2 regions of the Sphingobium sp. TomTYG65 genome follow, and region 2 is predicted to be linked to the other one. Evidence: predicted binding sites of a transcription regulator. Region 2 holds the regulator's gene; the other holds the start of a gene.
The links. The regulator LexA, encoded in region 2, represses DNA repair genes until DNA is damaged. The targets are predictions, from matches to a motif close to GTTCCNCNCTTGTTCT.
Positions count from the first base shown of each region.

Region 1 (5,663 bases), 840 kb from region 2:
TGGCGCGATGCTGATGGAAGCGTTCGTGGCCATCATGGCGCTGGTGGGCGCTTCGATCCTGGATCCCGGCGTCTATTTCACGATGAACAGCCCTGCGGCGGTGATCGGCACTGACGCCTCCAGCGCGGCGGCGGCGGTCACTGCGATGGGCTTCCCCATCACGCCTGACCTGATCGCACAGACCGCCAAGGATGTCGGCGAACATACGATCATCTCCCGCGCAGGCGGCGCACCGACGCTGGCGGTCGCCATGGCGGAGATCTTTTCCCATGTGGTCGGCGGCCCGGCGATGAAGGCCTTCTGGTATCATTTCGCGATCCTGTTCGAGGCGCTCTTCATCCTAACCGCCGTGGACGCGGGGACGCGCGCGGGCCGCTTCATGCTGCAGGACCTGATCGCGCTCGCCGTGCCTGCGTTCAAGGAAACAAAGAGCATCGGCCCCAGCCTGGTTGCGACGGCGCTGACCGTCGCAGCCTGGGGCTTCTTCCTCTATCAGGGGGTCACTGATCCGCTGGGCGGCGTGAATACGCTGTGGCCGGTGTTCGGCATTTCCAACCAGATGCTGGCGGCGATCGCGCTGATGCTGGCGACGGCGGTGCTGTTCCGCATGAAGCACGACCGCTATGCTTGGGTGACGATGATCCCGACTGCATGGCTGCTGGTCTGTACGCTGTCTGCCGGCTTCCTAAAGCTCATGTCCAGCGATGTGAAGGTCGGCTTCCTTGCCCATGCCGAGAAGTTCAGCGCAGCCGCGGAGCAAGGCACCGTTCTCGCCCCGGCCAAGTCGATGGCGGAGATGCGGCAGATCATCTTCAATGACCGGGTGGATGCGGGGCTGGTCGCGATCTTCCTCGCAGTCGTCCTCTCGCTGCTCTTCTTCACCATTCGCACCTGCATCGCTGCGCGGCGCACGGACGGTCCCACCGCGCGCGAAATCCCTGTGCCACTGGTGCCTGCGGAATGAGCGGGCTGCTGGACAGAATCCGGCATACGGCCCGGATGATGGTGGGCGTGCCCGACTATGACGGCTACGTCCTGCACATGCGCACGCATCATCCTGGCCAACCGGTGATGACGCGCACCCAGTTTTTCCGCGACCGGCAGGAGGCGCGCTATGGCGGCAAAAACGGCGGCAAATGCTGCTGACGGCTTCGTTCAACCGCGCGCGTTGAACCCAGCGACCATTCCTGCCGCTATCGACAGCGCAATCTCCGCTGCCCCCACTGCGCCAATGTCGATACCAGCCGGACCATCGATCCGCGCAAGCGCCTCTGCCGAAAATCCCATTGCCGACAATCTTTCCAGCCGGGCGGCATGGCTCTTGCGCGACCCAAGCGCCGCAACATATCCCGTGGGCGCCCGCAGCGCCGCAGCCAGGGCGGGATCATCGATCTTGATGTCGTGGCTCAGCGTCACCACCGCTGTGGCTTCTCCCGGCCGACGCGCAGCAATCGCCTCGTCGGGCCAGCGATCGTCCAGTTCGACGCCGGGGAAACGCTCCTGCGTCAGGAAGCGCCCGCGCGGATCGATCACAACCGGCATCACGCCGATGGCCTGAGCCAATGCACCTAACGCCTGGGCGATCTGCACGGCTCCCACGATCAGCAGCCGGCGCGGCGGGTCATAGCGATTGAGGAACTGACCTTCGATCGCCCCCTCGCGCGTCAAGCCGGTGTCCAAATCAGTGGAAAGAGTCAGCGCGCGACCCTCATCCCGGACCTGCGCGATCCGATCGAACAGGGCAGGCGCAAACCCGCCCTCGCCCACTGGCTGCACCAGAACGCTGATCTCCCCGCCGCAAGGCAGGCCCACCGCCCATGCGTCGCCGTCAGCCACGCCATAGCGTTCGACATGCGCCGGGCGCCCCGCAATAACCTCTTCGGCGCGCTGCAGCACATCGGCCTCGACACAGCCGCCCGAGATGCTGCCCTCGAATCGGCCGTCCTGATGCACGATCATATGGCTGCCGCGCGGCCGGGGAGCAGACCCCCAGGTCGATACCACCGTCGCCAGCGCCATGGGCGCACCGCGCCACTCGATCGCCTTGCGGATCACCGCGTCATTGTCGTTCAACCAGAATCTCCTTGCCGGTCCGCAGATAGGAAGCCGCGCCGGCCTCGCCAAGCTAGACCAGCCGCCGTCCGGTCCACACAACCCGTCCCACGATCGCCACCAGCGCCGGGTCGATATCCACCCAGTCGGGGTAATGCGCATTGTCGCTGAGCACGCTGAACAGTCCACGCCGCGGCCCCATCGCGATCCGCTTCACCATCAGCACGCCATCCAGCCGTAAAACATAGACCCCGTCGCGCAGCCGCGTCGCGTCGTCATCATGATCGACCATGATTTCGTCGCCGTCATTCAGCGTCGGCGCCATCGATTCGCCATCAACCCGGATGATCGAAACTCCCTGCGGCCGCACGCCCAGATGCCGCAGCCAGCTGGCGTCGAACGCCAGCACACCCGCCGCGCGCTCATCCTCGTCGAGCGAACCCGGCCCTGCCGACGCGCCAAGCGAGAGGCGCGGCACTGGCACCACGGCGGGCAACGGCCGCGACCGGCGTGCAATCGGCGCCTCCTCACGCGGTCCGCCCAGCATATCCTCCGCCACGCCGAAATAGCGGGCCAGCACCCGCCTATCCTCTTCGTCCAGCTTGCGGGGCGACCCTCGCTTTATGAACTGCTGGATATAGGCGGGATTGCGCTTCAGCAGGCGGGACAGATCGGCATAATTCTCCCCCCGCTCGGCAATCAGCCGTTCCAGCACGATGCGCGGATCTAGCTCACTTACGCCCATGGCTCATCCATATCGATAAGATTTTTCCTAGACAAGTAGGAAATAGGAGAACAGATAGGAAACGACCTAGAGATTCGCAGCGGGCGAATCTGCTTGAACAGGGAGAATGACAAGCATGCTGCTTCGCGCCGTCGAAAAATTTCTGCGGGAAAACGGCATCCCCGCGACACGTTTCGGCCGGGACAGCGTACGCGACCCCCGTCTGGTCTTTGACCTGCGGGCGGGTCGCGAACCGGGGGAACGGATAAAGCGAAGAATAGAACATTTCATGAACACATATCGCAGGAGCGTGGGTCAATGACAAGCATCGATCATCACAACGCAACCCGCCATTCGGTGACGAACGAAGACGCGCCGGTGCGCGGCAGAGACCCTTTGCCCCGCCTTCTCGCGCAGCTGATCGAGCGAGCCGGAGACCCGGTCAGCGTCGAACGCGCGACCAGCCGCCCTTGGGCGAGCGCGTTGTTCCAGGGCAGGCGGCACGTGATCTGCTTGCGGCTGTGCGGGCCAGATGCGGCCGAACGGCGCGCCCGTTTCGCTCAAGGACTGGAGGAGGCGGAATGGCGCCTCACCCGCCATTTCGTCGCCGACATCACGATAGATGCAGTTCAATCCGCTCCACGCGAGGAACGGATCGACCTGTCAGCCCTCACGATCGAGGACTGGTGAGCGCACGACATTCAGCGCGTGCGTTCCGCCATAGCCCGAAGGGTGCCGAGCGCCGCGCGCAGTGCCTGGTCCACATCATCTTCCACTTCCTCACGGACAGGCACAGGCTGTTCGACCGGCATGTCGGCGATCACGTCGCTGGCAGTGGCAACCCTGCTGCGGACCCTGTCGGCAAGGCCGCGCTCAAATCGGGCGGTCAGCTCAGCCAGCGACGGCATCTGCGCTGCAGGCGCGGGCTGTTCGACCCGTCCGGCCCTGAGAGGCGCTGGAACTGCAATGCTGATGTCTTCAAATTCCGCCTCAATCGGTTGCGGGGCGGACAGCGCCTCTTCAACCACTGGCGTGAAGGACAGCGCAACCGGCTGCTGCTCAGGCTCCGGCACCTCTGCCTGCTCTATGCGGGCAGGTGCGATCCGGGGGAATATCTCCAGTCCGCCAAAGTCCCTGCTGGCGAAGATCGGCGCACGCGCAGGCGCATCGGGATGCGCATCGGCGCGGCGCGCCAGCGGACGCGACACCCGTGACCCCGTGGGGCGGCTACGGGACAGCCAGTTCAGCTTCGGCAATGCAAAACCCATTTTACTCACTCCCCGGACGCCGCTTTGGCGTCCATCTTCTTTCATCGGCGCGGGCACGGCGTTAAAGCACAGCCAGCCCATTCCCATCAGCGCGCCAAAACCGGCGAGCAGCAACCGCGCCTTCATGCCAAGCGGCGGCGCAGCGGCGGGCAGTGCTTCGCTCAGCCCGCTCGACGCCACGACCGTCTCGATCAGCCCCGCCGGCATGGCCAGCAGGATCACCGCCACGGCAAGACCACCCAGCACCGCCGGGGTTATCGTCCCATGTCGTCGAATCGCGTTCACGACTGGGCTCAGGCGGCGGCGCGCACGCGCGGCTGACGCTGCAACAGGCGCTCATAGACAGGCTCGTACCGCAGAATATTTGACGACCAGTTACGCTCCCGCTCGACAAAGGCCCGCGCGACCGCACGCCGGTCATCCCAGAAGCTGCGATCGGCGAACATGCTCGCCAGCGCCGCTGCAATCGCCGCCGGATCTCCCGGCGCGAACAACGCGCCAGTGACGCCATCCTCGATCAGCTCACGATGACCGCCAACGCTCGAAGCAGCGACAAGCCGCCCCTGCGCCATCGCCTCCAGGGGCTTGAGCGGCGTCACCAGCTCGGTGAGTCGCATCGCCTTGCGCGGATAAGCCAGGATATCGACCTGCGCATAATAATCCTCCACCTGATCGTGCGGCACGCGGCCAACAAACAGGATATGGTCGGCAAAGGGCGAAGCCGTCGCCTGATCACGCAACGCCTGTTCACAAGGGCCGCCGCCGACCAGCAGCAGCTTCACCTTCGGCCGCGCGCGCACCAGCCGCGGCATGGCGGCGATCAGATCATCGAGCCCTTCATAATCATAGAAGCTGCCGATGAAGCCGACGACATCGGCCCCTTCCAGCCCGAGTCTCGCCGTCAGCGCAGGATCGCGTGGGACGGGCGTCCCGAATTGCTCCATATCCACCCCATTGGGTGAAACGATGATCTTGTCCGGGCCGATGCCGCGCGACATGAGATCTTGCCGCAACCCTTCGCAGATCACCGCAACGGCGTCGGCCGCCCGAACCGCATGGGTCTCCAGTTGCCGCGTCAGCCAGTAACGCGGGCTCCCCTCCGTCCCGGTGCCGTTGCCGACCGCGGCATCCTCCCAAAAGGCGCGAATCTCGTAAACCATGGGAATGTCGTGCCGCTTCGCCGCGCGCTGGGCGGCCATCGCGTTCAATACCGGCGAATGGGCATGGATCACATCCGGCCGCCACTGCGCGATCAGCGCTTCGATCGCGTCCGCATGCGCCGAAATATCCCGCCACTCCCGCAGCAGCGGATTGCCCGTTGCCGCTGGGCCAAGCGTGCGGTGAAAATGAAGGCCATCCACAGTCTCTTCGGCAGGGCCCGCCGCGCCGTGGCGATGCCCTGTGATGCCCCGCACCTCCCAGCCCCGCGCCATCTGCGCCCGCAATATCGCGCGGGTGCGGAAAGTATAGCCGCTGTGCATCGGCAGGCTGTGATCGAGCACATGAAGTATCCGAGTCATGGCGATTCTTGTGCCGGAAAAGGTTTAACGGCCCGTCAACTCTGCCGCGCTAGGAAAAGGGCGTGACCAGCCACGACTCTCCCACGCGATGATTGACGC
Region 1 covers NZ_AP027330.1:2,093,821-2,099,483, forward strand. The annotation lists gene ACZ5Y5_RS10270 (carbon starvation CstA family protein) at 1-964, shown strand, start outside; gene ACZ5Y5_RS10275 (YbdD/YjiX family protein) at 961-1,146, shown strand; gene ACZ5Y5_RS10280 (XdhC family protein) at 1,156-2,073, opposite strand; gene ACZ5Y5_RS10285 (S24 family peptidase) at 2,126-2,797, opposite strand; gene ACZ5Y5_RS10290 (hypothetical protein) at 2,913-3,098, shown strand; gene ACZ5Y5_RS10295 (hypothetical protein) at 3,095-3,466, shown strand; gene ACZ5Y5_RS10300 (hypothetical protein) at 3,478-4,329, opposite strand; gene ACZ5Y5_RS10305 (TIGR04063 family PEP-CTERM/XrtA system glycosyltransferase) at 4,338-5,564, opposite strand.
Region 1: ACZ5Y5_RS10285 (S24 family peptidase) is a predicted target of LexA. The motif match lies at 2,845-2,860, and genes of this name have one in related genera.

Region 2 (5,663 bases):
CGGTCAGCGAACCATCTTCAACCTCATGGGTCCGCTCGCCAATCCTGCAGGCGTCCGTCGCCAGCTCGTCGGCATCGCTCGCCCCGCCTATGTCCCCATCTATGCCGAGGCGCTAGCCGACCTGGGCGTGGATCGGGCCATGATCGTGTCGGGCGACGAAGGGCTGGATGAACTCTCTCTCGCTGGCGGCAATGACGTCGCCGAAGTCACGGCCCAAGGCGTCGTGGCAATGCGCCGCCTCACCCCCGCCGACGCTGGCCTGCCCACTCACCCGGTGGAAGCCATTCGCGGCGGCGATCCTGCCCATAACGCCGCCGCTCTCCGTGCGCTGCTGCAGGGTGAAGAGGGTCCCTATCGCGACGCGGTCCTGTTCAACGCGGCTGCCGCCCTCATCGTGGCGGACGCTGTGGCCGATTTGCGCGAGGGCGTCGAGGAAGCGGCCGAAACTATTGACCGCGGGCTTGCCAACGCGCTGCTCAATTGCTGGATTGCCTATAAATGACCAACAAGCTCATCGAAATCTGCGATACGAAGCGGGAGGAAGTCGCGCGCCGCAAAGCTGCGGTCACCGTGTCGACCCTGCACGCCCGCGCCGCCGAACAGGCGCCCCCGCGCGGCTTCCGTCATGCGCTCGACAACGCCGCCCGTTGCGGCTTCGGCCTCATAGCCGAGATCAAGAAAGCAAGCCCGTCGAAGGGTCTGATCCGCGAGAATTTCGATCCCCCGGCTCACGCTCAGGCTTACGCCGCCGCTGGAGCCGCGTGCCTGTCGGTACTCACTGACGAACCTTATTTTCAGGGCCATGATGATTATCTCATGGCCGCACGGTCCGCCTGCGCCCTGCCGGTCCTTCGCAAGGACTTCATGGTCGATCCCTGGCAGGTGCTGGAAAGCCGCTCGCTTGGCGCAGACGCCATCTTGATCATCGTCGCCGCGCTGGAAGACGGGCAGATGGCGGAGATTGAGGATGCCGCGCTGGGCCTCGGCATGGACGCCCTCATCGAAGTGCATGACGCCCATGAACTGGAGCGCGCCCTGAAGCTGCGATCGCGCCTCATCGGCGTGAACAATCGCGACCTGCGCGATTTTAGCGTCGATTTCGCCCGCACCTATGAATTGGTCGGCCAAGCTCCCGAAGGTTGCACCTTCGTCGCCGAAAGCGGCCTTGGCAGCCATGCCGACCTGGTAGCCATGTCCGAGCATGGCGTCCGTTGCTTCCTTGTCGGCGAAAGCCTTATGCGTCAGCCTGACGTCGAAGCAGCTACCCGCGCGCTTATAACCGGGGCATGAGCAACCTCACTCATCTCGACGAAGATGGCTCAGCCCATATGGTCGATATCTCGGCCAAGCGGGTAACCGCTCGCGAAGCCGTCGCGACCGGCCATATCTCCATGAGCGAGGAGGCGGCCGCCGCAATCGCTCAAGGATTGGTCAAGAAGGGCGATGTCCTGGCCGTTGCCCGGGTCGCGGGGATCATGGCCGCCAAACGCACCGCTGACCTCATCCCATTATGTCACCCCATTGCGCTGACATCGGTCAGCATCGACTTCGATCTTGAGCCCGCCGGCGTCACCGTCACTGCGACCGCCAGAACCACCGGGCAGACGGGGGTGGAAATGGAAGCGCTCACCGCATCATCTGTCGCGCTGCTCACCATCTACGACATGGCTAAGGCGTTGGATAAGGGGATGGTCATCGGCAATGTCCGCCTGATCGCCAAGTCGGGCGGCAAGTCAGGCGACTGGCGCGCGGCATGAGCCTGCTCCCCGTCGCGGAGGCGCAGGCCCGATTGCTGGCCCTCGGTCGCCGCCTACCCGACGAGGAGATCCCCGTCTCCGAATGCGCTGGCCGTTGGCTAGCCCGCGATGTCCTTTCCTTGCGAGATCAGCCCTGGGCTGATCTATCGGCCATGGACGGTTTTGCGATCCGTGCCGCCGAATGGCCTGGCCCTTGGCGCGTAACCGCCGAAAGCACGGCCGGCGGTGCACTTCCACCGCCCATGGTTCCCGGCGAGAGTTGCCGCATCTTCACAGGTGCCCCGCTGCCGCTTGGCGCCGACACCGTCCTCATTCAGGAGGATGCTGATCTTTCAAACGGCTCGCTCAATGCTCGTGGGCCGGCTCTTTCCATCGGCCGCAATGTGCGACCCGCTGCTTCGGATTTCCGTAAGCACCAACTTCTCCTGCCTTCAGGAGCCGCTGTCGGCCCTGCTCAGATAGCGCTCGCCGTCTTGGGTGGGCACGGCGCACTGCCTGTAGGTTCCCGCCCGCGGATCGCCCTGCTCTCCACTGGCAACGAACTTGTGCCACCTGGATCGCCTACACCGCCGGGCCGTCTCCCCTCTTCCAATGCACCTATGCTCGCAGCGATGCTCCGCGCTATCGGTTGCGAGATCCTCGACATCGGCATCATCCCCGATGATCTCGATGCGATGAAGCAGGCGTTCGACCATGCCAGCCAAGCCGACATCATAGTCTCCACCGGCGGCGCGTCAGTGGGCGATCATGACCTCGTCCGCCCCGCATTTACGGGGGTTGGCGGCGATATTGATTTCTGGAAGATCCGCATGCGGCCAGGAAAGCCGCTGATGGCGGGCACGCTGCGCGACGCCATTTTCCTGGGCCTGCCCGGAAATCCGGTCTCAGCCTTCGTGACTGCAACCCTGTTCCTATTGCCGCTCGTCCGGCACATGGCTGGCGCGGCCGATCCCCTGCCCCGCACCGCCGTTGCGACGCTGGCCGCGCCACTACCGGCAACCGGCGATCGGGATGATTATCTTCGCGCCTTCCGCACCGGCGACGGCATGATAGCAGTCACCTCGCAAGATAGCGCTGCGACAGCAGCCATGGCTCAGGCGGACAGTCTCATACTTCGCCCTGCAGGCTCGTCGCCCGCGGCAACGGGTGATCAGGTAACGATCCTCCCCCTCTCCTCATGAGAAAGGGGCCGCAAAGCGGCCCCTCCCCTGGACAAACCGGGCGCTGTTCAGCGCTGTTGCTTGCCGTGATCGCTCTTGTCCTTCTTGCCTTCGCCCATTTGGCCTTGGCGGTTCTCCTGCTGCTGCTGACGGCCGCCTTGGCTTGAACGGTCACCACCCTGCTGGCGGCGCTGATTGCTGTCCTGGTTGTTCTGATTCGCCATCTTACTCTCCTATTCACCCTCTTTTAGGAAGGCGGCCAGATAACGGCTGGATCGCCTGTCCGTTCCTTTCGTTACGGCTTGCGTAAGTTGCTTGACTTGCCTTGTTCCGTTTCCTATGCGTTCTCCATCCGTTCTATGGAGGACAAGCAGGCATGCTGACGCCCAAGCAACAGGAATTGCTCAGCTTCATTCACAACAGGCTAGAGGAAGGCGGTGTATCGCCTTCGTTTGAGGAGATGAAGGAAGCACTCGACCTGCGGTCCAAATCCGGTATCCACCGTTTGATCAATGCCCTGGAAGAACGCGGCTTTATCAGGCGCCTGCCCAACCGGGCTCGAGCACTTGAGGTACTCAAACTTCCAGAGGCAATGCATCGCGCGCCTAAGGCCGTGGTCCAGCCAAAGCCGCAGCTGGCGTCCAAACCGCCGATTGCTGCGAATGATGTGATCGAAATACCCCTTCATGGCCGGATCGCCGCGGGCGTTCCTATAGAGGCGCTGGAAGGGCAAAATATGCTCTCTGTTCCGGCCGCACTCCTTGGTGCGGGCGATCATTATGCATTGGAAGTCTCCGGTGACTCCATGATCGAGGCTGGCATCCTTGATGGCGATTTCGCCCTGATACAGCGGACGGAGGTTGCGCGCGAGGGGCAGATCGTTGTTGCCTTGATCGAGGACAGCGAAGCAACGTTGAAATATTTCCATCGCCAAGGCCCTAAGGTGCGGCTCGACCCAGCCAACAGCGCCTATGAACCGCAAATCTATGACACACAGCAAGTGCGCATCCAGGGAAAGTTGGCGGGCCTCTTGCGCCGCTACAATTGATCTGATGGGCGGGATGCCGGTCGTCTCTAGGGTTGAGTAATCCAGGGATGTGCGTCGCCGGGGACTTTCCCGGTTCGCACTTCCCCATCGTCCAGGTTGATGGCCAGCCCGCCTGTCTGCATCAACAGCCGCCGGTCAGCCTTCAACCAGCGCGGCCGGCACCAAGGGGGAAGGCGACGATCCGCGATGACAATGTCCGCGTGGGCGCAGTCGTTCTCGAGTCTCTCTCTTTCCACCAAATCCCCTGTTCGCGTCAGAAGCAGCCGCCACACGCGGCCACCGCCCGTCAGAGCAACCACGCACAGATCCCTGGAACAATTCGCGTCCGGTAAGTCGGCGAGAGCCGCTAGAGGCCCTTCATAGCCCGCGCTTTCCGCCATCATATCGCGTACATAATCGCCGGCTCGTTCCCGCAAAATTGCCATGCCGCCGCTTCCGGTCCGCACAGCGACATGACGACCGTCAGCCGTCACCAATATGTCGGGCGGCGAAGTTCTGGCTATAACGACCAGCCCAACGACGACCGGCGCCATCCCAATCCATCGCCAGCCGCTTCGCCATAAGAGACAGCAGAGGCCACCCAGCACCATCATGCCGAATATGAAGTTCGGCACCACAGGGGCAGTCATCACTGCCCAGGGACTCGCTGCCACGCTGTGCGCAATCCACAGCAGCAGGTCGAGAGCCCTCGCCGTCAGCCACCATGCAGGCGCTCCCAACCCGATGAGGTCCAGCACTAATGCCAGCGCTTCCAGCGGCATGACGACAAAAGTGGTAAGCGGAATCGCTATCAGATTGGCAAATGCGCCCATCATCCCCGCCTTGTGGAAGTGAAAAAGCGCGATCGGCGCCAACACTAGTTCCACCGCAAAGCCGGTCAGGAGCAAGACGGCCAGGGAGCGCCCGAGACGCGTGACTGTTCGCTCATCCCGCGCAGCTGCAAAGGCGCGAAAGCTGGGGTACTCGCCCAAGGCGACGATTGCAATCACGGCAGCGAAGCTCATCTGAAAACTTGGTCCGGCCAGCGCCTCCGGCCAGAGCAACAGCACCAGCAGCGCCCCGGCAGCGATCAGCCGCAGCGTGATCGCTTCACGGCCGAGGGCAAGTCCCCCCAACACCAACAGCGCTGCGATGCAGGAACGAACCGTCGGCACTTCCGCGCCCGTCAGCAGCGTGTATCCGATACCTGCCAGCGCTCCGCCACCCGCAGCGACCAGCATCAATGGCCAGTCGAGCGCAGCTCGCCGGCTCAACGCCATAATCCGCATCAGCAGGAAAACGACTCCCCCGATCAGGGCAGTCACATGCAGCCCGCTGATAGACAGCAAATGAGCAAGGCCGCTGCGCCGCATCGCCTCGGCATCCTTCTCGGCAATGGCGCCCTGATCTCCGGTCGCAAGCGCTGCGGCGATACCTGCCCCGTCGCCGTCCGCTTTTTGCAAAATATGTGCGAATAAGCGGTTGCGCAGCGGCGGTGCTTCGTCCGACCGCCGTAAGACGGTGATAGGTTTCAGCGCGCGCCCTGTAGCTCCGATTCCTTGGAAATAGGCGCGTCGGGCAAAATCATAGCCGCCTGGCAGACTGGCGGGGGCAGGCGGCATCAGCCGCGCTCGAAACCGGATGACCGCGCGGCGCCCGAACCCAGCAGTTACGTCCGCTGCCGCTACATTCACACGGATCAATGGAGGCAGAGCAGAC
Region 2 covers NZ_AP027330.1:1,258,294-1,263,956, forward strand. The annotation lists gene trpD (anthranilate phosphoribosyltransferase) at 1-502, shown strand, start outside; gene trpC (indole-3-glycerol phosphate synthase TrpC) at 499-1,290, shown strand; gene moaC (cyclic pyranopterin monophosphate synthase MoaC) at 1,287-1,757, shown strand; gene ACZ5Y5_RS06315 (molybdopterin molybdotransferase MoeA) at 1,754-2,938, shown strand; gene ACZ5Y5_RS06320 (hypothetical protein) at 2,986-3,141, opposite strand; gene lexA (transcriptional repressor LexA) at 3,294-3,965, shown strand; gene ACZ5Y5_RS06330 (ComEC/Rec2 family competence protein) at 3,992-5,663, opposite strand, start outside.